3 regions of the Skermanella rosea genome follow, and region 2 is predicted to be linked to each of the others. Evidence: predicted binding sites of a transcription regulator. Region 2 holds the regulator's gene; each other region holds the start of a gene.
The links. Region 2 encodes LexA, which represses DNA repair genes until DNA is damaged. Its sites were predicted from a motif close to ATGTTCTANTTTGGTTC; they were not measured.

Region 1 (7,807 bases), 2.2 Mb from region 2:
GACGCAGGTATGGTGCGGCCCGTCTTCTGTTCAAAGGTTTCGGCCGACACGGGTTTACCTGCTTGTACCGTGCCGGTGGGGCCGATGTCCACCGATGCCCGACCGAAGCCCCGGGGAATGCCCAAACGGAAAAGCCGCGCGGTCCCGAAGGCCCGCGCGGCTCGCTTTCCGGTGCGCGATACCCCGGGCAGGGTATCGCGCGGTGCGGATCAGTCCGGGCTGCTGGCCTCGCCGTCGGCTTCCGGCGTGCCCATCATGGCGTTGGCGACCAGGCCGGCGTTGGCGCGGATCTTGGCCTCGATCGCGTCGGCCACTTCCGTGTTCTGGCGCAGGAAGTTCTTGGCGTTCTCGCGGCCCTGGCCGATCCGCTGGCCCTCGTAGCTGAACCAGGAGCCGGACTTCTCGACCACGTTGGCCTGGACGCCGAGATCGAGCAGCTCGCCGACCTTGGACACGCCCTCGCCGTACATGATGTCGAACTCGACCACCCGGAACGGCGGGGCCATCTTGTTCTTGACCACCTTCACGCGGGTCTGGTTGCCGACCACGTTCTCCCTGTCCTTGATCGCGCCGATGCGGCGGATGTCGAGGCGGACCGAGGCGTAGAACTTAAGCGCGTTGCCGCCGGTCGTGGTCTCCGGATTGCCGAACATGACGCCGATCTTCAGCCGGATCTGGTTGATGAAGATCACCGTGCAGTGCGACTTGGAGATCGAGCCGGTCAGCTTGCGGAGCGCCTGGCTCATCAGGCGGGCATGCAGGCCGACATGGCTGTCGCCCATCTCGCCCTCCAGCTCGGCGCGCGGCACCAGGGCCGCGACGCTGTCGACCACCAGCACGTCGATGGCGCCCGAGCGGACCAGCGTGTCGGTGATCTCGAGCGCCTGCTCGCCCGCGTCGGGCTGGGAGATCAGCAGCTCGTCCACGTCGACGCCCAGCTTGCGGGCATATCCCGGATCGAGCGCGTGCTCCGCGTCGACGAACGCGCAGGTGCCGCCATTCTTCTGGGCCTGGGCGATGGCGTGGAGGGCCAGCGTGGTCTTGCCCGAGCTTTCCGGGCCGTAGATCTCGATGATGCGGCCGCGCGGCAGGCCGCCGATGCCGAGCGCGATATCCAGGCCGAGCGAGCCGGTCGAGACGACCTCCGCCTCCGTCGGGGTCTCGCGGGCACCGAGCTTCATGATGGAGCCCTTGCCGAACGCGCGTTCGATCTGACCGAGGGCCGCGTCTAGTGCCTTTTGCTTATCCATGGGACTTTCAACCAAACGCAAGGGTGCGGACGACATGCTGGGGCCCCTCTTCTCTCATACGGTCGGCAGGAGTGCAACGTGAAGAGAATGTACTCTTTCCGTTCCTCCCTGCCAAGGGACAATCAGAACATAAAGAGAACGAATTGCCCGTTCCATATTCCGCAGCCGTCCGGAGGAGCCCGATCTGTGGAAGCGGCCGCGGCCCGTTTCACCCGTCGCGCAGGACCTCCTTCACCTTGCCGGCAAGCTGCTTGAGACTGAACGGCTTGGGCAGGAAATGGATGTGCTCGCCGGCGTCGATCTGGTCGCGGAACTTGTCCTCGGTATAGCCGGAGATGAAGATCACCTTCATTTCCGGACGCTTGTCGCGGACGTGCCGGATCAGCGTGGGCCCGTCCATGTGCGGCATCACCACGTCGCTGACCAGCAGGTCGACCCGGTTCGACTCGGAGTTCAGCAGGCTGAGGGCCGCCTCGCCGCTGCGGGCTTCCAGCACCTGGTAGCCCTTGTTGCGGAGCGCCCGGGCGCTGAACACGCGCACCGCGTCCTCGTCCTCGACCAGCAGGATGGTCCCGGTCCCCGTCAGGTCCCCGGCCGACCGTTCCCGGGCCTCGCTCTCGGCTTCGGCCGTGGCGCCGGCGGCCTTCGCCGACTGGTGGCGCGGCAGGTAGATGGTGAACTTGGCGCCCTCGCCGGGGGCACTGTCGACGAAGATGAAGCCGCCGGTCTGGCGCACGATGCCGTACACGGTGGACAGGCCGAGGCCGGTGCCGGAACCGACCTCCTTGGTCGAGAAGAACGGCTCGAAGATGCGGGCGATGTTTTCCTTCGGGATGCCGATGCCGGTATCCGACACCTCGATCGCGACATATTCGCCGGGCGGCATCTCCTCGTGCTCGCGTCGGGTCGGGCCGTCGGTCGAGACGTTGCTGGTCTGGATGGTCAGCCGCCCGCCGCCCGCCATGGCGTCGCGGGCGTTGACGGCGAGATTGATGATGACCTGCTCGAGCTGGCCCTGGTCGACCTTGATCAGGCCCAGGTCGCGGCCGTGGGTCATCTTCAGCTCGATGTTCTCGCCGATCAGCCGGCGCAGCAGGTTCGACAGCTCGGCCAGGACGTCGGTGATGTTGAGCACCCGCGGCTGCAGCGTCTGCTGGCGCGAGAAGGCCAGCAGCTGGCGCACCAGGTTGGCCGCCCGGTTGGCGTTCTGCTTGATCTGCATGATGTCGCTGAACGACTGGTCGCCCGGCTTGTGCCGGAGCAGCAGCAGGTCGCAGAAGCCGATCATCGCGGTCAGCAGGTTGTTGAAGTCGTGGGCCACGCCGCCCGCGAGCTGCCCGATCGCCTGCATCTTCTGGCTCTGGGCGAACTGCGCCTCCAGGCTCTTCTGCTCGGTCAGATCGATGAAGTGAAGGATCATTCCGGAGCCGGAACCTGGCCCGGCCTCGCCGCTCCCTGATCCGTTGCCCGACCCGCCGGCCATCCGGCGGGCGTAGAGCTGCGCCATCTTCTTGTCGCGGCCCTGGGCGCGCAGGTTGACCTCGAACGGAGCGATCATGTCGGAGCCGGACTTGATCTGCTCCAGGCGGGCGACCACCGTGGACCGCTCGCCCGCGCTGAACAGCTCGGCCAAGGGGCATCCCATGATGCTGCGCAGCGGGCGTCCCACCATGGTCAGGAATGCCTGGTTGCATTCCGCCAGCCTGCCGCCCTCGTCGATCAGCGCGATGCCGATCGGCGCCTCCTCGAAGAAGCTCTGGAACCGCTGCTCCGACAGGTGCAGGGCCTCGCGCCACTCCCGCTCGGGCGTCAGGTCCCGCACCACCGAGCGGGTCCGCAGCGACCGGCCGTCGCCCGACGCCACCACGGTCTGGACGATCGATGCCTGGAACCGCCGCCCCCCGGGGCCCTTCATGGTCACGTCGCCGCGGCTCTCGGCACCGGGGAACGGGCTGTGCGCCGCCGACGCGCCGGGGGGCGGTTCGGCCAGGACGTCGTGCAGCCTGACCTGGCTGCCGACCAGGTCGGCCGGCGTGCAGCCGAGCCATTCGGCCAGGGTGGCGTTGGCGTACAGGAAGCGGCCGTCCTGATCGACGGAATAGAAGCCGATCGGCGCGCTGCCCATGAAGTCGGACAGGTTCGCCTGTTCGTCACGCAACTGCTGCTCGGCCAGCTTGCGTTCGGTGATGTCCTCGACCACCCACTTGACCAGCTTCTCCCCGGAGTCCGGGCCGTCGGCGGCCGGATCCGCATCGGTCAGCGGCATCACCTGGACCAGGAACCATGGCCGGCCCGGCTCGAAGGCCAGCTCGGCGGACGCCGCGTCGCCGCGCAACGCCGCATCGACCAGTTTGCGGATGCCGGCGGCCATCTCCGGGTCATGATCGAAACGCAGCCGGAACGACTCGAGCTCGTCCTTGCCGGCCCCGCCGGCCAGATGGCGGAAGACGGCGTTGACCTGCACGACGCGGCCGTCACGGCCGGTGATCATGCGCCCTACCGCCCCCGCCTGGAAGGCGCTGGCCAGCATCGCCCGCTCGCCATCGGTCCGTCCCCGGCCAGATGCCTGGAGCGACGAGATCCTGCTCGCCAGCGCGGCGCCGCCGGCGGCGAGAAGGGCGAACATGCCGCCGCTCAGGGCCACGGGATCGGTCACGATCCCCCCTGCCGCCAGCCCCAGCCCGGCGGCGCCGACCGCCGCCAGCCCGCCCGCGCCGAAGACGGCGGTGCGGGCCAGGACGCCGTCGCTCGCCGGCTTCTCCAGGGTGGACAGCCTCGGCCCCGCAAGGTCGAGGGCGGATGAAGAAACCTGCTCCTGCACTGCTGCCCCATGCCAATGATTAAGTATCGATCCTACTACTTGCATGCGTTCCGCGCGAGGTACGGTTACCGTCCCGAGAAGCGATTTTTGAGCTTGAACACGTAGGATATGACCTCCGCCATGGCTTTATAATGTTCCGGCGGAATCTCCTGGTCGATTTCCACGGCGGCATAGAGCGCGCGCGCCAGCGGCGGGTTCTCGACCAGCGGAATGTCGTGTTCCCGGGCGATCTCGCGGATCTTGGCGGCGACGGCGTCGGCGCCCTTGGCCAGCACGACCGGCGCCGCCATGGCCGACTGGTCGTATTTCAGGGCGACCGCGAAGTGGGTCGGGTTGGTCACGACCACGTCGGCGCGCGGGACGGCCTGCATCATGCGACGCCGCGCCTTGTCGAAGCGCATCTGGCGCAGGCGCGCCTTGACGATCGGGTCGCCTTCCTGCTGCTTGAACTCCTCCTTCACGTCCTGCTTGGTCATCCGCATCTTCTTGGTGTACTCGAACCGCTGATAGAAGAAGTCGGCCATGGCCACGAACAGCATGATGATCGTGACCCACAGGAAAAGCTTGACCACGAGGTACTGGGTCTCGGCCAGCAGCAGGTCCATGGGCATGCCGGCATAGTGCTCGACGCTGGTGATCACCGGCCGCAGGACGATCGCGCAGACGACGCCGACCACCGCCATCTTCACGAAGCCCTTGACCAGTTCCAGGCTGTTCTGCATCGAGAACAGCCTCATGAAGGCGGGCAGCGGGTTCAGCTTGGTCAGGTCCGGCTTCATCTTCTCCGCGGTGACCAGCCATCCGATCTGGAGAAGCGTGCCCAGCGCGCCGGCCGCCGCCATGATGATCACCGGCAGCAGGATCGCCAGCAGGGCGGTCAATACGGTATCGGCCAGGATCAGCCCGATCATCCCCTGGTCGAGCCGTTCGGTGCCGGCCCGCTCGAAGAATCCCACGAGCGCGTCGCTCAGCCGCCGGATGGACGCCGGCGCCACGAGGGAGACCACCACCAGCCCGCCGAGCAGCATCAGCCAGTTCTTGGCCTCCTGGCTCATCGGAACGTTGCCCTTCTCGCGGGCGTCGCTCAGCTTTTTTCCGGTCGGGTCTTCCGTTTTGGAAGCATCATCATCTTCCTCGGCCATCGGCACCTCCAAGCAGCCGAGGCGGTCCACCGGCCGTTTCGGGGCCGGGACGACCGCGTGTCCGGAGCGGGCTCAGCCGAGCAATCCCATCAGGGTGTCCTGGACCGTCCGCAGCCAGAACAGCATGGTCGCCGAGATGACGATCGCGAACAGTCCCAGGCCAAGGGCGACCTGTCCGCCCATGATCACGCTGAAGGCCTGGAACTGCGGCATCATCTTCTGAAGCAGGCCGATCGCCAGGTTGAACATGATGCCGACCGCCAGGAAAGGTGCGGCCATCTGGGCGCCGATCGCGAAGCTCTGCCCGACCATCTTCGTCGTCATTTCGGCGAAGTCGCCCATCGGCAGGACGGCGCCCGGGACGAACACCTCGTAGCTCCCGACCACCGCGAGGATCAGGAGATGGTCGAGGTCGGTGACGAACAGCAGGACGATGCCGATATAGCCCATGTAGGCGCCGATCAGGGTGCCCTGGGCCGCCAGCGCCGGATTGAACATGAAGGCGTTGGACAGGCCGATCTGCATGGAGATGATGGTCCCGGCGATATCAAGCGCCGCCGTCAGCAACCGCGTGACGGTGCCGAGGAAGACCCCGATGAAGCCCTCCTTCACGATCAGCACGGTCAATCCCAGGGCGCCCGCGGGGACCGGCGGCAGCATGGGCATCAGGATCGGCTGGACCACCAGGGTGATGGCAAGCGCCAGGAGCAGCCGGATGCGGGCGGAGACGTAGGCGTCGCCGAAACCCGGCAGCAGCATGAAGGCGGTGCCGATCCGCGAGAAAATCACGATGAAGGCGTAGATCTGTCCGGTCAGCGCCTCGTTCAGGCTCAGCAGCTCCATCGGCATGGGATCATGTGGCTCCCATGCCGATGATCCGGTCGGCCAGCTGCTGGGTGAAGGTGATCAGGGTCGACAGCATGTAGGGCATCAGCAGCAGCAGGACGCCGAACACGAGGACCACCTTGGGCACGAAGGTCAGCGTCATTTCCTGGATCTGCGTCAAGGCCTGGAACAGGGAGATCACGAGCCCGACGACCAGCGTCAGGACCATGATCGGGCCGCCGATCTTCAGCGTCACGACGATCGATTCGCGGACGACCTCCATCACGTCGGTCTCGTTCATGGGCCAGGCACCGGCTTCGGCTTCGGCTTCGGGGAAGGCTCAGATCGGCATCCGCAGGATTTCCTGGTAGGCCTGCACCACCTTGTCCCGCACGCTGGTCGCCGTCTGCAGCGTCAGCTCGGCGTTGGTCACCGCGGTGATGACCTCGGTCAGGTCGGCCTTGCCGACGACCGCGGCGGCGCTGACCTGCTCGCTCCGGTGAAGCTGCCCGATGCCGGTCTCCGCCGCCTCGCGGACGAACGTCGCGAAGGACGGGCCGGCGTCGCGCGGCGCCATGCCGGGCGTGGTGCCGGTGGCTGCCATCTTGGCATAGGCGTTGACGGCGTTGGCGACGGTGGCGACCATGGTTCAGGCTCCGGACAAGGGCGGTTCAGCCGCGCGGGTCAGCCGCGCAGGATCTCGATGGTGCGCATCAGCAGCGTCTTGGACGCCTCGATGACGCTCAGGTTGGCCTCGTAGCTCCGCTGCGCCTCGCGCATGTCGTTGGTCTCGACCAGCGTGTTGACGTTGGGGAACAGGACGTAGCCTTCGGCATTGGCGCTCGGGTGGGTCGGGTCGTAGCGCCTCTGGAAGTCGCTGCGGTCCTTGTCGATCTTGCGCACCCGCACGGTCTCGACGCCCATCTCGCGGTCGAGCGCGTTCTCGAAGGTGATGACCTTGCGCCGGTACGGCAGGTCGTTGGGCGTCTCGGCCGTCGAGTTGGCGTTGGCCATGTTCTCGGCGATGACCTTGATGCGGGCCCCCTGGACCTTCATGCCGGCGGCGGCGACGTTCAGGCTGTCGCGCAGATCCATGTGTTGTCCTCCTCCTGGCGTCGGGTTTCAGCAGTCAGACGCCGCCGCGGCCGATGGCCGTGCGCATCAGCCCGACATGCTTGCGGTACAGGTTCGTGACGAGCTGGTAGGTCATGCCGGTGTCGGCGACCTTGCTCATCTGCTCCTCCAGCACCACCGAGTTGCCGTCCGGCGCGACTTCGAAATTGCTCTTCGGCCGGTCCTCGCGGACATCGTTGCCGCGCGCCGCGACCGAACCGGACATGTGGCCGACCGCCGTCATCCGGGGAGCCAGCTGGCGGGTCTGGCTGAGCGCGTTGTCGAAGGTGAACCCGGTCAGGTCGCTCGGGCGGTAGCGCGGCGTGTCGGCATTGGCGATGTTCTGGGCGAGCACCTGCTGGCGCTCGGTCAGCCAGTCCAGCTTGCCCTTCATGAGCTTGAAGAGCCCCGTATTGCCCAGATCCATGGTGCCACCACCCTTTGCAACGCAAGGTTCCAGAATTGCCCGCCCGCGTTAATTTGCCGTTAACGCCGCGGCGGCGGCCCGACCGAACTCCGGCCGCCCCCATCCCCCAAGCAAGTCGCGAGCCAACGCCGGAAGCCCCGGATTCCCGAGGATCGTCCCGTCGCAGGCCGGTGGCGGCCGGCACTGCGGCAATTCCTGCCGGGTCAAGATTGCCGCGCCCTCCTTCAGA
Region 2 (7,807 bases):
GCATGAGTATGAAGGCGGAGGATACGGTCCACGACCTGTTCGTCGCCAACACCCACACGCCCATGCTGTTCTTCTCCTCGCGCGGCATGGTCTACAAGCTGAAGGTCTGGCGCCTGCCGCTCGGTACGCCGCAGGCGCGCGGCAAGGCGCTGATCAACCTGCTGCCGCTGGTCGACGGCGAGACGATCTCGACCGTCATGCCCATGCCGGAGGACGAGACGACCTGGGGCGACCTGTGCGTCTTCTTCGCCACCAGCAAGGGCAACGTCCGCCGCAACAAGCTGTCGGACTTCACCAACATCCGGGCCAACGGCCTGATCGCGATGAAGCTGGAGGAAGAGGGCGAGCGGCTGATCGCGGTGCGGACCGGCACCGTGGATCAGGACGTGCTGCTGGCGACGCGCGGCGGCAAGTGCATCCGGTTCCAGGTCGACGACATCAGGATCTTCAGCGGCCGGACCTCCACGGGCGTCCGCGGCATCCGGCTGGCCGACGGCGACGAGGTGATCGGCATGTCAATGCTGAACCATGTCGACGCCGACGCGGACGAACGCGCCGCCTACCTGCGCCAGGCCAACGCCGAGCGCCGGGCGGCAGGCGAGGAGGCGTCGAGCGACGAAGCGCCCGATCCCGACGCGGAGGTCTCGACGAACATCGCCCTGTCGCCGGAGCGCTATGAGGAGATGCGGCGCAAGGAGGAGTTCATCCTGACCGTCTCCGAACGCGGATTCGGCAAGCGCACCTCCTCCTATGAATATCGGGTGACCGGTCGGGGCGGCCAGGGCATCTGGAATATCGAGATGAACGAGCGCAATGGTCCGGTCGTCGCCGCTTTCCCCGTCACGGATGACCATCAGGTCATGTTGGTGACTGATGGAGGGCAGATGATCCGGATGCCGATCCACGACGTCCGGATCGCCGGCCGCAAGACCCAGGGCGTCACCCTGTTCAGGGTGGCGCAGGGAGAGCGAGTCGTCTCGGTCGCGTGGCTGACCGAGGAGGCGGAAGCGGAGACCGCCGTGAGCGGGGGCGACGATGCGTCCCCCGAGTGATCGGCAGAGCAACGATCGGTGCAGGGGGCGGCAAGTTGAAGGGCGCCCCGACGTGAAGGGAAGAAGCGGCAGATGAGCAAACGGATCGGCGTCTATCCCGGGACATTCGACCCGGTCACCAACGGCCATATGGACATCATCCAGCGCGCCTCCCGCGTCTTGGACCACCTGATCGTGGGCGTCGCGCGCAATGCCGGGAAAGGCCCGCTCTTCTCCACCGAGGAGCGGGTCGCGATGGTCGAGGAGGATGTCGCCGCCTTGAAGCCTAACGGCACGAGGATCGAGGTGAGGCCGTTCGACAGCCTTCTGATGAAGTTCGCCGTGGACATGAACGCCTCGGTCATCATCCGCGGCCTGCGGGCGGTCTCGGACTTCGAGTACGAGTTCCAGATGGCCGGCATGAACGCCCGCCTGAACCCCAAGGTCGAGACAGTCTTCCTGATGGCGTCGGACCGCCACCAGTTCATCTCCTCGCGTTTCGTCAAGGAGATCGGCCGGCTCGGCGGCGACATCACGCATTTCGTCTCGCCCAGGGTCGCCGAACGGCTCGCCGCGCGCTTCGCCCAGGACGAAGGCGACGTGACCAAGCGCGTGCAGACCCTCAAGGTCTGACGCGCCCGCACCGTCGTCTCCGGGCGGATCAGGGTAAATGCAGGTTGACCGGAAGGGTCCCGGCCCCTATGTTCCGCCCCGACCCTGAGAGCGTGTAGCTCAGCTGGTAGAGCAACTGACTTTTAATCAGTAGGTCCTGGGTTCGAACCCCAGCGCGCTCACCAAAAAAGCCCCCGGAGACCAACGGTTTCCGGGGGCTTTTGGTTAGTCTGCATCAAGCTGCTTCAGCAGAGTTTCGGGCGGTACCGGCCAGTTGGTGAAGCAGCGCAGCACCGATCCGTCCAGGACACGCTCCAGCGACATGTCGCTGATCAACCCGCTCGTGACGATGCAGCGCTGGTACGTCCGAACCATGTGGCGCACACACAGGTACATCTTGGCTCGCGAGGCGGCGAAGGGGCGGATGTGGCGGCCTTCCGGCGACAGGCAGAATTCCGCCATGGCCGTGGGAACGCCCGGCCATTCCGGATCGAAGCAGTCGTCCAAGGCGACCACGCCCTGACCCGTGAGCAGGGGCGCGAAGTTGTTCAGGTCGTTCAGGACCGAGGGATGGTCATGGACGGCATCCAGGTGGAGGAAGCGGAGGCTGCCTCGCTCGACCATGTCAGGAGGTCCCTCCAGTTGCCGGAGATCCGTGGCGACGCATACCAGCCTGCTTCCGAGTTCCGGACAGCACCGGAGGATGTTCGCTTCGGCCACGGCCCGGGAAACCTCATGGAAGGCGTCGAAGCAGAACACGGTCTCGTCGGCGCGCGCCAGCAGGCCGAGCGCGACCGCGGACTTCCCCTTGTAGATCCCAAGCTCGCAGGTGTCGCCGCGGAATCCGCCTTGCTTCTGGATGAAGTCGATCAACCAAAACAGCAGGATGTCATGATTGTAGAACCAGCCTTCGATCTGGTCCTCGACATGCTCCTGATAGATCCGGAAGAGTCGGGAAACTTCCATGAAGCGGTCCAGTCAGCATCGTCCGCCCGGAGTGGCGTATCGCGGACCAGACTACCGCGCATTCGTAAACGAAAAGGGCGGACCGTAGAGCCTCGCAAGGCTCCCCAATCCGCCCCTCACGGCGGCGACCTGACGACTTCGCTTCAGTAACGCCGCAGCAGGCCCACCAGGCGGCCCTGGACGCGCACCCGGTCGGCACCGAAGATGCGGGTCTCGAAGGCCGGGTTCGCCGGTTCCAGCGCCACGGTCTGGCCCTTGCGCCGAAGGCGCTTCAAGGTCACCTCGTGCTCGTCGATCAGCGCCACGACGATCGTGCCGCTGTCGGCCATGTCGCACCGGTTGATGATGACCGTGTCGCCGTCCAGGATGCCGGCCTCGACCATGCTGTCACCGGCGACTTCCAGCGCGTAGTGGTCACCGGGGGGCAGCATCGTCGCCGGGACGTTGATCATGGCGCTGTTGTCGCGCAGCGCCTCGATCGGCGTACCGGCAGCGATCCGACCGTAGAGCGGAAGCTGGATCGCCTCGGCCTCGGTGCTGGCCTCGCGGCCGGCCAGGGCGCCGGTGAAATCGCCCTTGATGACGTTGGGCTGGAACTTCGGGCGGTCGGGCGCGCGCTGCTGCTGGCGGGCCGCACCGGCTTCCGCACCTTCCGGCAGCCGGAGCACCTCGAGCGCGCGGGCACGGTGGGGCAGGCGACGGATGAAACCGCGCTCCTCCAGCCCGGTGATCAGCCGGTGGATACCCGACTTCGACTTCAATCCCAGGGCATCCTTCATCTCGTCGAACGAGGGCGAGACCCCGCCTTCGCCCAGCCGGTCGTTGATGAAGAGCAGAAGCTCGTATTGTTTACGTGTCAGCATCTACGCCCCCTGCGCGCGGGACCAACCGGTCCAGAACAAAACAAAAACATCAATCTATGTTCTAGTTTGGTTCGCGGAAGGCGTCAAGCATTCGCTGAACATTTTTACCCTTGTCCGGCAGGTCCGGTCACCTAAAGACTCAGGACTCCGCCGCCCAGGGGAAGAAATTCGACAGTGTCGCCGGCCGATGCGGCCGGCGCGAAGGGCGGGCGGACCACCAGGCAGTCGGCCCGGGCAAGCACCGTCAGCAGCGAACTGTCCTGCGATTCGAAGGGGTTGGCGACCAGTTCGCCGTCCGGGCCGATACTCAGCGATGCCCTCAGGTAATCTTCGCGCTGGTCGTTCTGCTTGACGGGACGCCCCAGGACTGCGGTGCGGCGCGATCCTTCCTCCGCCGGAAGCCCGAGCAGGCGGCGGAGCGCCGGCCTGAGGAACAGGATGGCGCAGACCTGGCTCGACACCGGATTGCCGGGCAGGCCCAGGACCGGCACATCGCCCAGCCGGCCGAACATCAGCGGTTTGCCCGGCCGCATGGCGATCTTGTAGAAATCCAGGTCCATGCCGCGGTCGCCCAGCACGGCGCGCACGAGATCATACTCGCCCGCCGAGGCCCCGCCGGACGTGACCAGGATGTCCGCCCGCTCGGCACCCGCGACGAGTCGGGCCAGCGACTCCGGCGTGTCCAGGGCCACGCCCAGATTGACCGGAACGCCGCCGCAGGCCGTGATCAGGCCGGCCAGGGCGAAGGCGTTCGAGCTGACGATCTGGCCCGGCCCGAGAGCCTCCCCGGGAAGCACGATCTCGTCGCCCGTCGCCAGGATCGCGACCCGGGGGCGGCGGCGGACGCGGAGCCAGGGCCAGTTCATCGCGGCGGCAAGCCCGATGTCCCGCGCCGTGAGCATGCGTCCGGCCGGTATACCGACTTGCCCCTGCCGGAAATCGATCCCCGCCAGCCGGACATGCCGGTGGCGACCGACCGACCGGAGGACGGTGACCGTGGCGCCGTCCGACTCGGTGTCCTCCTGCATGACGACGGCGTCGGCCCCGTCGGGCATCGGCGCGCCCGTGAAGATCCTGACCGCCTCTCCCGGACCGACATGCCCCCTGAAGGCGTTTCCGGCCGGAGCTTCCCCGATGCGGCGCAGCTTCGCGGGGATCTGCGCCACGTCGGCGCACCGCACCGCATAGCCGTCCATCGCCGACATGGAGACCGGCGGCTGGGTGAGCCGGGCGGTCACGTCCTCCGCCGTCACGCGGCCGAGCGCCTCGGTCAGTCCGACCAGTTCGGCCGGCAGTGGCGACAAGGCGGCGAGGACGCGGGACCGTGCTTCGGCGACGGAGATCATCGCGGAGTCCCGTACTCGCCGCTCTTTCCGCCCGCCTTATGGGCCAGCCGCACGTCGCCGATGGTCATGGCGCGGTCCACCGCCTTGCACATGTCGTAGACGGTGAGAGCCGCGACCGACACGGCCGTCAGGGCCTCCATCTCGACGCCGGTGCGGCCCTTCAGCTTGCAGGTCGCCGTGATGTCCACGGCGTTGCGGCCGGGGTCGCAGGTCAGGTCCAGCTTGACCGAGGTCAGCGCCAGCGGGTGGCAGAGCGGGATCAGGTCGGGCGTCCGCTTGGCCGCCATGATCCCGGCGAGCCGCGCGACGGACAGCACGTCGCCCTTCTCCACCCCGCCGGACAGGATCAGGGCCAGGGTCTCCGCCGCCATGAAGACCGACCCGGTGGCGGTCGCCGTCCGCTCCGTCTCGTCCTTGTCGGAGACGTCGACCATCACGGCGCGTCCCTCGGCGTCGAAATGCGTGAAGCCGCCGGTCATGCGGCGGCCCGGCGGGTCAGCAGGGACCGGGTGGCCTCCGTCACATCGGACTGGCGCATCAGGCTCTCGCCGACCAGGAAGCAGCGGGCGCCGGCCCTGTCCATCCGCTCCAGGTCCTCGGGCCCGTAGAGACCGCTCTCGCTGACCAGCAGGCGGTCCGCGGGAACACGTGCCGCCAGTTCCTCCGTGACGGCAAGATCGACCGTCAACGTCTTGAGATTCCTGTTATTGATGCCGATCAGTTCACATGGAAGATCAAGTGCGCGGTCGAGTTCCACGCCGTCGTGGACCTCCACCAGGACGTCCATGCCGTAGCGAGCCGCCACCTCGGCCAACTCGCGGGCCGTCGCGTCGTCAAGGGCGGCCATGATCAGCAGGATGCAGTCGGCCCCCAGTGCCCGCGCTTCAACCACCTGATAAGGATCAAGCATGAAGTCCTTGCGAAGACACGGTAATTCGCAAGCCGCACGGGCTTCCACCAGGAATGAATCCTGGCCCTGGAAATAGGGGATGTCGGTCAGCACGGACAGGCACGCGGCCCCGCCGGCCTGATAGGCCCGCGCCAGCTCCGCCGGGTTGAAATCCTGCCGGATCAACCCTTTGCTCGGTGATGCTCGCTTGATTTCTGCGATCAGGCCATAGTCTCCCGAGGCCAGCTTCCGGCGCAGGGATGCCGTGAAGCCCCGCGGCGGGTCGGCCTTCAGGGCGGCGCGGTCGATCTCGGCGAAACTGCGCTCGGCGCGCCGCGCCGCCACATGGGCGCGCTTGTCGGCACAGATGCGGGTGAGGACGTCGCTCATGCCGAGCCTCCGCTGTTGGTGATGGCGATCAGGCGGTCGAGCACGGTCCGTGCGCGGCCACTGTCGATGGCGTCCCGGCCCAGGGCAACGGCTCCGGCCAGGTCCGGGGCCTTGCCGGCGACCAGCAGGGCCGCCGCGCTGTTCAGCAGCACGATGTCGCGGTAGGCCCCGTGGGCGCCGGCCAGGACCGCGTTCAGCGCCTCGGCGTTCGTCGCGGCGTCGCCGCCCTTAAGGTCGGAGGGACTGGACAGCAGCAGCCCGGCCTGCGACGGATCGATGTCGAACCGGGTGACCACGCCGTCCTTCAGCTGCGCCACATGGGAGGCGCCGGTGGTGGTCAGTTCGTCCAACCCATCGGAGCCGTGGACGACCCAGGCGGTTTCCGATCCCAGCCGGGCCAGGACCTGGGCGATCGGCTCCAGCCATTCCTTGGAGAAGACGCCGAGAAGCTGGCGCTTGGCGCCCGCCGGGTTCGACAGCGGCCCCATCAGGTTGAAGATCGTCCGGGTTCCCAACTCGACCCGCGTTCCCGCCACGTTGCGCATGGCCGTATGGTGCCTCGGCGCCATCAGGAAGCAGATGCCGATCTCGTCGAGCGCCCGCTGCACCAGGGCCATCTCGCACTCGATGTCGACGCCCAGCGCGGTCAGCACGTCGGCGGCGCCGGACTTGCTCGACGCCGCACGGTTGCCGTGCTTGGCGACCGGGACGCCGCAGGATGCCACCACCAGGGCCGTCGCGGTCGAGATGTTGTAGGTGCCGGACGCGTCGCCGCCCGTGCCGCAGGTGTCGATCGTTCCGGGAGGGGCCTTGATCGGCACCGCCTTGGCCCGCATGGTGCGGGCGGCGCCGGTGATCTCCTCCACCGTCTCGCCGCGCACCCGAAGCGCCATCAGGAAGCCGCCCATCTGCGCCGGCGTCGCGTTGCCCGACATGATGATGTCGAAGGCGAGCTCGGCCTCCGACTCGCCGAGGCGCCGGCCTGCGGCAACGCCGGCCAGGATCGCCTTCATGTCCGACATGTCGGCCGTCATGCCGCGTGCTCCGCCGGGGCGCCGGTCATCCGGACGAAGTTCGCCAGCAGCGCGTGGCCGTTCTCGGACGCGATGCTTTCCGGGTGGAACTGCACGCCGTGGATTGGCAGCTCGCGGTGCATCAGGCCCATGATCAGGCCGTCCTCGCTCTCCGCCGTCACCTTGAGCGAGTCGGGCAGGGTCTCGCGCTCGACGATCAGGGAATGGTAGCGGGTCGCCGGGAAGGGCGAGGGCAATCCCGCCAGCACGCTCTCTCCGGAATGGCTCATCATGCTGATCTTGCCGTGCATCGGCGCCGGCGCCCGGACCACGTGCCCGCCGAACGCCTGCCCGATGGCCTGATGGCCCAGGCAGACGCCCAGCAGCGGCAAGTGCCGTTCGGCGGCGGCGGCGATCATGTCCAGGCAGATGCCGGCCCTGTCGGGGTCGCAGGGACCGGGAGACAGCACGATGCCGTCGGGGCGCAGATCGAGCGCCTGTGCCACCGTCAGTGCGTCGTTGCGCTTCACCACGATCTCGGCGCCCAGTTCCCCCAGGAAATGGACGAGGTTGTAGGTGAAACTGTCATAATTGTCGATCAGCAGCAGCATGCGGCAATCCGCGGCAAACAAATGGGAAACAGTGAGCCGATACCCTACAAGGCGCGCCCGCGGATTTCCAGCGCGCCGCTTGGGCC
Region 3 (7,807 bases), on a different replicon from region 2:
GTCCCGCGGCGAGGCCGGAACCTCAGCGCTCCGCGGACGCGGCGACCTGCTCCTCGCCCCTCCCGTCACGCCAGTCCGCCAGCCCGGCCAGTTCGCCGTCCTGCTCCGCCGCGGTCGCCCGCGCCGGAGCGACGCGGTCGATGGCGGCCAGCCGATCGGGGAGGTCGAGCCGGGACATCTTCGCGATGAACCGCTTCCGGATCTCCCCGAGCGTCGCCGGCTGGCCGCCCATCCGGAAAAGGCCCGGATTTGCCCTGGCCTCCTTCGGAAACACCGAGGCGCCGACCCTGTCGGGCGTGCTTTCGGCAGCCTTGAGGAAGCGCGCCGTCCCGGCCACGCCGAAGACGTGGGCCAGATAGGTCTCGGTCTGCGTGACCGGGCGAGCCATCAGCTTCTGGAGACGCCGCCTGTTGTCGACCGTCAGCTCCGCGGCCAGGAAGGCACTCAGCCTGACATCCTCGCGCAGCGCCAGGATCTGCTCGCGGATCCGGGGATCGTCGACGACGGGTTCGCCCAGCGGTCCTCTGCGGATATGCCTGGCGAGATGGCCCAGGCCGTATTTCCGCCCGTGGGTCCGGACCTTGGACAGCCAGGTCGCCTCGATGAACTGGTAGAGTCCGGTCGCAGAGCTCGTCGATGCCCTGGCCGTGGCGTCGAGGCTGGACTCCAGGCTGGCTATGGCGCGCATCAGGCGCGCGGGCGCGCCGACCCTGGCGGCGGCCTCGTCGATCACCGCCAGGGTTCCGGCCCTGCGGTTGAGGCGCGCGACGAGGCTCCCGATGCCGGACGCGTCCGGCTCGCCGAGCCCGACCGGCGGATCGTCGGGGTCTTCGCCGAACTCGAAGGCGGCGATCTCCGGCCCGCCCGCCTCCGCCAGAATGTCGTCGAGCGTCCTGGCCTGGCCGGAACCCTCCGCCGACCCGGCCTGCCCATCCCGGTCCGGCAGGGACATCCCGCCGATCTGCAGGGCGGCACCCAGGACGACGCCCAGGACGACCAGCCCCAGGGCGGCCCGCCGGACATAGGCCATCAGGAGATCCGACGCGCGATCGCCCACCGCCGTGCGGATCATTCCCGTGCCCAGCGGTCGCGCGACGAGTTCCCCGATGGCTTGGCCGGTCCTCTTCATGATGCTTCCTCCGTCGTCGGGCCGGCCCTGCCCGCGGGCCGCCCCGGGCATGGGACGGCGCGGACGGCGGCATGATCAGGCGTCCAGGATGTTCATGATTTGTTCTAGTTGCGGGAACCTTACAGGGACTTCTCCGGTCCGGCAACTATCCGGATGGGATAGGATCGCGGCATGGTCCCCGCGATGTCGCGCCGATCCGGCGCTACCCCCAATGAGCGGCCGGCCGGCCGGTGCCCTACCCTGCAAAGCGGGAACAAAATGAGTACATAAGGTGCATTCTGAATTTGGGAGCGCTGCAATGTCCTCATCCCCGTCAAGGTTGGCCGAGACCACTCCGGACCGCCGGAAAGCCCTTGACGCCGCCCTGACCCAGATCGAACGCTCGTTCGGCAAGGGCGCCATCATGAAGCTCGGGGGCGGCGCCGAGATGCCCGCGGTGGAGGCGATCTCCACCGGTTCGCTGGGGCTCGACATCGCGCTCGGCATCGGTGGCGTGCCCAAGGGGCGCATCATCGAGATCTACGGCCCGGAAAGCTCGGGCAAGACGACGCTCACGCTGCATGTCATCGCCCAGGCCCAGAAGAGTGGCGGCATCTGCGCCTTCGTCGACGCGGAGCATGCCCTGGATCCCGCCTATGCCCGCAAGCTGGGCGTCGACGTGGACGAGCTGCTGATCTCCCAGCCCGACGCGGGCGAGCAGGCGCTGGAAATCGTCGATACGCTGGTGCGCTCGGGCGCCATCGACGTGCTGGTGGTCGACAGCGTCGCGGCCCTGGTGCCGCGCGCCGAGCTGGAAGGCGAGATGGGCGACAGCCATGTCGGCCGCCACGCGCGTCTGATGAGCCAGGCGCTCCGCAAGCTGACCGGCTCGATCTCCAAATCCAACTGCACCGTGATCTTCATCAACCAGATCCGGCTGAAGATCGGCGTCATGTTCGGCAATCCGGAGACCACCACCGGCGGCAACGCGCTGAAGTTCTACGCCTCCCAGCGTCTCGACATCCGCCGCATCGGCGCGATCAAGGACAGGGAGAACGTGGTCGGCAACCAGACCCGCGTGAAGGTGGTCAAGAACAAGATGGCCCCGCCGTTCCGGGTGGTCGAGTTCGACATCATGTACGGCGAGGGCATCTCCAAGACGGGAGAGCTCCTGGATCTGGGCGTGCAGGCCGGGGTCGTCGAGAAGTCCGGTTCCTGGTTCAGCTACGGCGGCCAGCGGATCGGGCAAGGCAAGGAGAACGCCCGGACCTTCCTGAAATCCAACCCGGACATGGCGGACGTGATCGAGTCGAAGATCCGGGAGAACGCCGGGCTCGTCGCGGGTGCGATGATGGGGTCCCCGGACGGCGACGGCGAGGCGGCCGACGATCAGGCCGCTCCGTAAGGGTTTCCGGCGGGAAAGGGCGGGTTGCCGGCCCTTTCCCGCGGCCCGTCAGATCACGTTTCGCGCCACGTGACGCCATACCTTCGATCCGTTCGCCGGCATCGGCCGGCCCGCCGCCAGGCGTTCCGCCGGCAGGCTGATATGGACCGTCTTGCCGCTGTCGGACCTGCTCTCGACCTCGAGGCTGCCGCCGTGCCGCTCGACCAGGACGCTGGAAATGAAGAGTCCCAGGGCGTTGCCCCGGTACGGCCGGGCCGTCACGCTCCCGAGGCGGTAGAGGGGATGCAGGAGGGAGGGAGCGAAGTCGTCGGCGTTTCCGGGTCCGGCATCCTCGACCCTGATTTCAAGGGCGGTTTCGGTCCTGCTGACCTTGACGGCGATATGGCCGTGCTTCGGCGAAGAGTCGACCGCGTTCCCCAGGACATAGGTCAGCACCTGCGTCAGGCGGTGCCGGTCCGCCGACAGCACGGGCAGAGGGCTGGGCAGGTCGAGCGTCAGTTTGTGCCGGGGTTCCCGTTGCGACGCCCGGACCGATCGGATCGCTTCGTCGAGGATCGCCGCCAGGACGACCGTCTCCTCGTGGAACTCGACCTGTTCGGACTCCAGCCGGGCCATCTCAAGGATGTCGTTGATCGATCCGGCCAGCTGCCGGCCGCCGCTGTCGATGATCGCGGTGATTTCCCCGGCATGGGCGCTCGGCGGTGCGAGGGCGGCGTCCTTCAGGGCCTCGCCAACTCCCAGCAGGGAGGCGAGAGGGGACCGCAGCTCCTGGCCGATATGGGCCAGGAATCGGGATTTCGCCTGGCTTGCCGCCTCGGCCGCATCGCGGGCGGCGCTCAATTCGCTCTCGCGCCGCATCCGATCGGTGATGTCGAAGACGCACCCGGCGAGATGGACCGGCCGTTCGCCGGCATCCCGCCCGGCCTGGGCGGTGACCCGGATCCAGCGCCAGTCTCCGGCCGCCTGCCGGACACGGAACTCGGCGTCGTACGGTTCCCGTTCGGCCAGGTGGCGCCGCAGGACCTCCCCTGCCCTTTCCCGGTCGTCGGGATGGAGCAGGCCCTCGAACGTGATGCCCGGGACCGGCTCGTCCCCCGGTTCCATCCCGAGCATGCGCTTCAGCAGCGGCGACCAGTAAAGCGTGCCCTTGGCGATATCCCATTCCCAGAAACCTATGCCGGCCCCCTGCATCGCCGATGCGAGCCGTTCCCCGTCTTCCGACGGGCGTTCCTCCGTCCGTTTCCGCTTGACGGCGAGGCCGGCCAGCGTCGCGAAGCGCCGGGCCAGGGCGGCTTCGGCCCCGCTCGGGCCACGGGCCTCCTCGTGGTGGACGACGAGGAACCCGTGGACCGCCCCGCCGCGTCCCAAGGGAAAGGTCCAGCAGGACCTTATGCCGTGGGCAAGGGCGATCGCGACGAACCCGCGCCACGCCGGATCGGAGGCGGCGTCGCTGGTCAGCACCACTTCTTCCGCCTCGCCGGCGTCGCGCGACCTGTCGGGCAAGGCGATGGGCATCGAACCGACCGCCGCCCCGAACCGCAGGACACCGCCATCGGGTTCGGCGAGCAGAATGGAGCAGCGCGCCCCCTCGAACAGGGCATCCGACGAGCGGCAGACGCGGTCGAGGATGCCGTCCAGACCGTCTCCCCGGGCGATGGCGTCCAGGACCGCTTCCTCGCTCTCGGCCAGGACATGCTCTCGCTCCAGCCGGGCGGGCGGCCGGCCAGCGGGACCCGGTCCGCCGCCATGATCGCCAGGCCAGACGAACTCGACCCGGGCGGACCCAAGGCTCGGACCCACGAGAGCGCCGGCAAGGCGGGTCCACACCGGATCGGAACATCTTCCCGCCGCCGTCGCGCCTTCGGCCGGGAGAGCCGCCGACACCCAGGGCTGTTCAGTTCTCCCCGTTGCGCGCCTGACTCGCGCGCAGCGAGTCCTGGCGGGGTGTGAAGCAGCGTAGAAAGAGTCTACCATCTCGCGCGAATGTGTGAATCCTTGCTCGGCAATTCCTGGACTTGGGGGTTGCCATGGTACCGTTCGGCCGGCTTCTCGCGGCCCTGGGCGAGGTTCCCGATCCGCGGCGCGCGGCGGGCAAGCGCTACCCGCTGGCGCCGCTGCTGCTGTTCACCGTGCTGGCGCTGCTGTCCGGCGCGACCTCGTACCGCCGCATCATCGTCTTCCTGGAGCAGCGCCGGGAGTTGCTCAACGAGCTGTTCGGCGTCGCCCTGAGGCGGGCGCCATCGGTCAACACCCTGCGCACCGTGCTCCAGGACCTCGACGCCGACGCCCTGGAGCGGGCGTTCCGCCGGCACGCCGCCAGCCTGCTGGCGCGCCCCGAGGGCGGGATGCCGGCGATCGCGCTCGACGGCAAGACGCTCAAGGGCAGCTTCGACCACCTCAACGACCGCAAGGCGGCCCAGGCGCTCAGCGCGTTCGCCTCGGAGGCGGCGATCCTGCTGGCGCACAGCGAGATCGACGACAAGAGCAACGAGATCCCGGCGGCCCAGCGCCTGATCGCGGAGCTCGGCCTGAGCGGCGTGCTGTTCACCGCCGACGCGCTGCACTGTCAAAAAAACCTTTGAGGCGGCCCGCGACACCGGCAACGCGTTGCTCGCCCAGGTCAAGGCCAACCAGCCGACCCTGCTGGCCACGCTCGAGGCCATCGCCGCCACCCAGCCCCCGGCCGAAAGCCACAGGAGCGTTGATCCCAAGGGCCACGGCCGCCACGAGACCCGCACGGTCGAGACCTTCGATGTCCGGGGCAAACTCGACGCCGAATGGGACGGCCTAATCGTCTGCGCCGCCCGCGTCGCCCGCCTGACCTGGCACAAGGACACCAGGTCAGGCCTGTGGCACGCCACCGAGGACGTCTCGTTCTACGCCTGCCAGGTCGCGCTCGGCGCCGAGGCGTTCGGACGGGCGGTCCGGGGGCACTGGGCGATTGAAAACCGGAGCCATTGGGTCCGCGACGTCACGTTCGGCGAGGACGCCAGCCGAACCCGCGTCAAGCCCACCCACGTCGCCCGGTTCCGCAGCTTCGCGATCAACATCCTGCGGGCCAACGGCGTCCAGAACATCGCCCGCGAACTCTACGTCAACGCGCTCAACTTCGACAATGCGCTCGCATATCGCCTCTCATAGCGAGAACTGAACAGCCCTGCGCCGACACCTGATCGATGATCATCGGCTCCGTGCAGAGGAGGGGAACATCGACACCACCGGACCGGTACGGGAATCGCTCGCGAGCCTGTGCAGCAGACATGATTGTACCTACGGACCAAGTAAGGATAGTTCAGGAAACATCCTGATCTTCAAATACTAACAGGAATTTACTTGCAAGTATCTCTGGAAGATAGGCATAGATTTTTATCCATCCTTCGGCCCGGGGATGGTACATTTCCGAGTGGAAAACATGGATTGCAGCAAAGACGAAAAGTCGTAGACTTTCAAGGGCTTACATGATGGTCCTAAATGCGTTGTTTAGAATGCCCATATTCCTATCGCTTGACCCACTTTTCCAGACACTTGCCGGAAAGTCATACCATCGGGACTATTTGAAAATTCCTCCGTGAGGCGAGTATGCCGACGGTAAGAAGAGGCGTTGCTCTTCAGCCCCTGTAGGCGAACTCGGGTCAAAACTCCGGGACGTTCGGGCTGCGATTTGCCGGAGATTTCCCGGAGTGGCGAATCCTGCCGCCGCTTTGAGCTTCTTCTCGAATCCCTCGTCCGGAATTTGAGGTTCGATCGTCGATCTCCTCCGGACACCCCTCCTACATGCGGACTGAGGTCACAGCGCCGGAGTGCGCCCGTCACATCGGCCTGCCCGGGCAGACGCCGTCGCGCTGCCGTTCAGGAACAAGCAAGCGCCGGAGCTGTTCCGATCGGACGGCATTTTGCAAAACTTCGGGATTTTCTTCAGAGGGTGCTTGGGATGAGCAGAATACTATTGGCAATAGTATCCGGAATGATGGCTTTTACCTGCGCCATGCACCCTCTGAGCGCGCAGGACAGGGTCGTGACCATAGGCATGACGAACTGGGCCGAGAACATCGCCGTCGCCAACCTGTGGAAGATCCTGCTGTCGGAACGGGACTACCGGGTCGAACTGAAGAGCGTCGACCGGGTGCTGGCCTTCAGCGGGCTGGCGCGCGGCGACATCGATCTCGGCCTGGAGACCTGGCTGCCCAAGACCGACAAGGAGGTCATGGACCGGTTCGGGAAAACCATCGAGGTGCATGATTCCTGGTACAAGGGAACGAGGCAGGGCTTCGTCGTGCCGTCCTATGTCGGGATCGACAGCATCCGGGAACTCTCGGAGCACGAGGCCGAGTTTCCCGCGGCCGGGGAAGAGGCGGCGATCGTCGGGATCGATCCCGGCTCGTCCCTGATGCAGATGGCCGAGAAGGTGCTCGACACCTACGATCTCGACATGAAGCTGGTCAATTCCTCCGAAACCGGGATGATGAGCGCGCTGGCACGCGCCTACCGGAACCGCACCCCCATCGTCGTCACCCTGTGGAGCCCGCACTGGGCCTTCGCGGAGTACGACCTCAAATACCTCCAGGACACCGAAGACGACTTCGGCGGAAGCGACAATATACATCTCATGAGCCGCGCCGGGTTCGGGGAGGACCATCCCGAGGCCCTGCGCTGGCTGAACGCCTGGGACATGAGCGACGAGGAACTGGGTTCGCTCATGCTGACGATCGAGAAGGCCGGCGACGCAGAGGCGGGCGCCCGCCGGTGGCTGGCGGAGAACCGGCCCCTGGTCGACGGCTGGTTCGGCGCGGGCGAGGCGGCCGCCCCCTGATCCCGACCTGACGATGGATGATGCATACCAGGATATCGGCCGCCTGTATCTGGCGCTCCTGTCGCCGGAACGGGAGCGCGGCGACCGTCTCGGGGACGACGCCATGAACCGGTGGATGCTCGACGTCCCTCCCGGTGCTTCGATCCTGGATGCCTGCTGCGGGGTCGGCAACGACGTGCTGGCCCTTCACCGGGGTATTCCGGCAGTGGGCAACGCCGGCCCCTGGAACGCGTTCGGCTCCGACTTCTCCGAAAGCCTGCTCCGGGTGGCACGCACGCGGACGGCGGCTTGCGGGCTGCCCGCGGACCGGTTCCGGCGGTCGTCGTTCGCCGACCTGGCCGGGATCGCGGACTGGCACCGCCGTTTCGACGTCGTGCTGGCCGCCCACGCGATCTACACCGCTCCCGACGGGATCGACGAGGGATCGTACGACGATTATCTCCGGGCTTCCCTGCACGGCATGAAGGCCGTGCTCAGGACCGGC

Region 1: recA (recombinase RecA) is a predicted target of LexA. The motif match lies at 1,376-1,392, and genes of this name have one in related genera.
Region 3: recA (recombinase RecA) is a predicted target of LexA. The motif match lies at 1,381-1,397, and genes of this name have one in related genera.

The regions. Positions count from the first base shown of each region.
Region 1 is NZ_CP086111.1:476,773-484,579, reverse strand. Features, by position in the region: gene recA (recombinase RecA) at 210-1,286, opposite strand; gene JL101_RS02270 (ATP-binding protein) at 1,459-3,876, opposite strand; gene flhB (flagellar biosynthesis protein FlhB) at 4,137-5,213, opposite strand; gene JL101_RS02260 (flagellar biosynthetic protein FliR) at 5,286-6,062, opposite strand; gene fliQ (flagellar biosynthesis protein FliQ) at 6,067-6,339, opposite strand; gene JL101_RS02250 (flagellar hook-basal body complex protein FliE) at 6,379-6,684, opposite strand; gene flgC (flagellar basal body rod protein FlgC) at 6,723-7,133, opposite strand; gene flgB (flagellar basal body rod protein FlgB) at 7,168-7,578, opposite strand.
Region 2 is NZ_CP086111.1:2,642,013-2,649,819, forward strand. Features, by position in the region: gene gyrA (DNA gyrase subunit A) at 1-1,052, shown strand, start outside; gene coaD (pantetheine-phosphate adenylyltransferase) at 1,125-1,664, shown strand; tRNA gene JL101_RS12135 (tRNA-Lys) at 1,753-1,828, shown strand; gene JL101_RS12140 (class I SAM-dependent methyltransferase) at 1,869-2,609, opposite strand; gene lexA (transcriptional repressor LexA) at 2,753-3,472, opposite strand; gene JL101_RS12150 (molybdopterin molybdotransferase MoeA) at 3,604-4,818, opposite strand; gene moaC (cyclic pyranopterin monophosphate synthase MoaC) at 4,815-5,297, opposite strand; gene trpC (indole-3-glycerol phosphate synthase TrpC) at 5,294-6,097, opposite strand; gene trpD (anthranilate phosphoribosyltransferase) at 6,094-7,131, opposite strand; gene JL101_RS12170 (anthranilate synthase component II) at 7,128-7,721, opposite strand.
Region 3 is NZ_CP086113.1:459,140-466,946, reverse strand. Features, by position in the region: gene JL101_RS33400 (lysozyme family protein) at 23-1,129, opposite strand; gene recA (recombinase RecA) at 1,428-2,513, shown strand; gene JL101_RS33390 (sensor histidine kinase) at 2,562-4,340, opposite strand; partial or broken gene JL101_RS37070 (ISAs1 family transposase) at 4,541-5,654, shown strand; gene JL101_RS33380 (glycine betaine ABC transporter substrate-binding protein) at 6,529-7,323, shown strand; gene JL101_RS33375 (class I SAM-dependent methyltransferase) at 7,337-7,807, shown strand, end outside.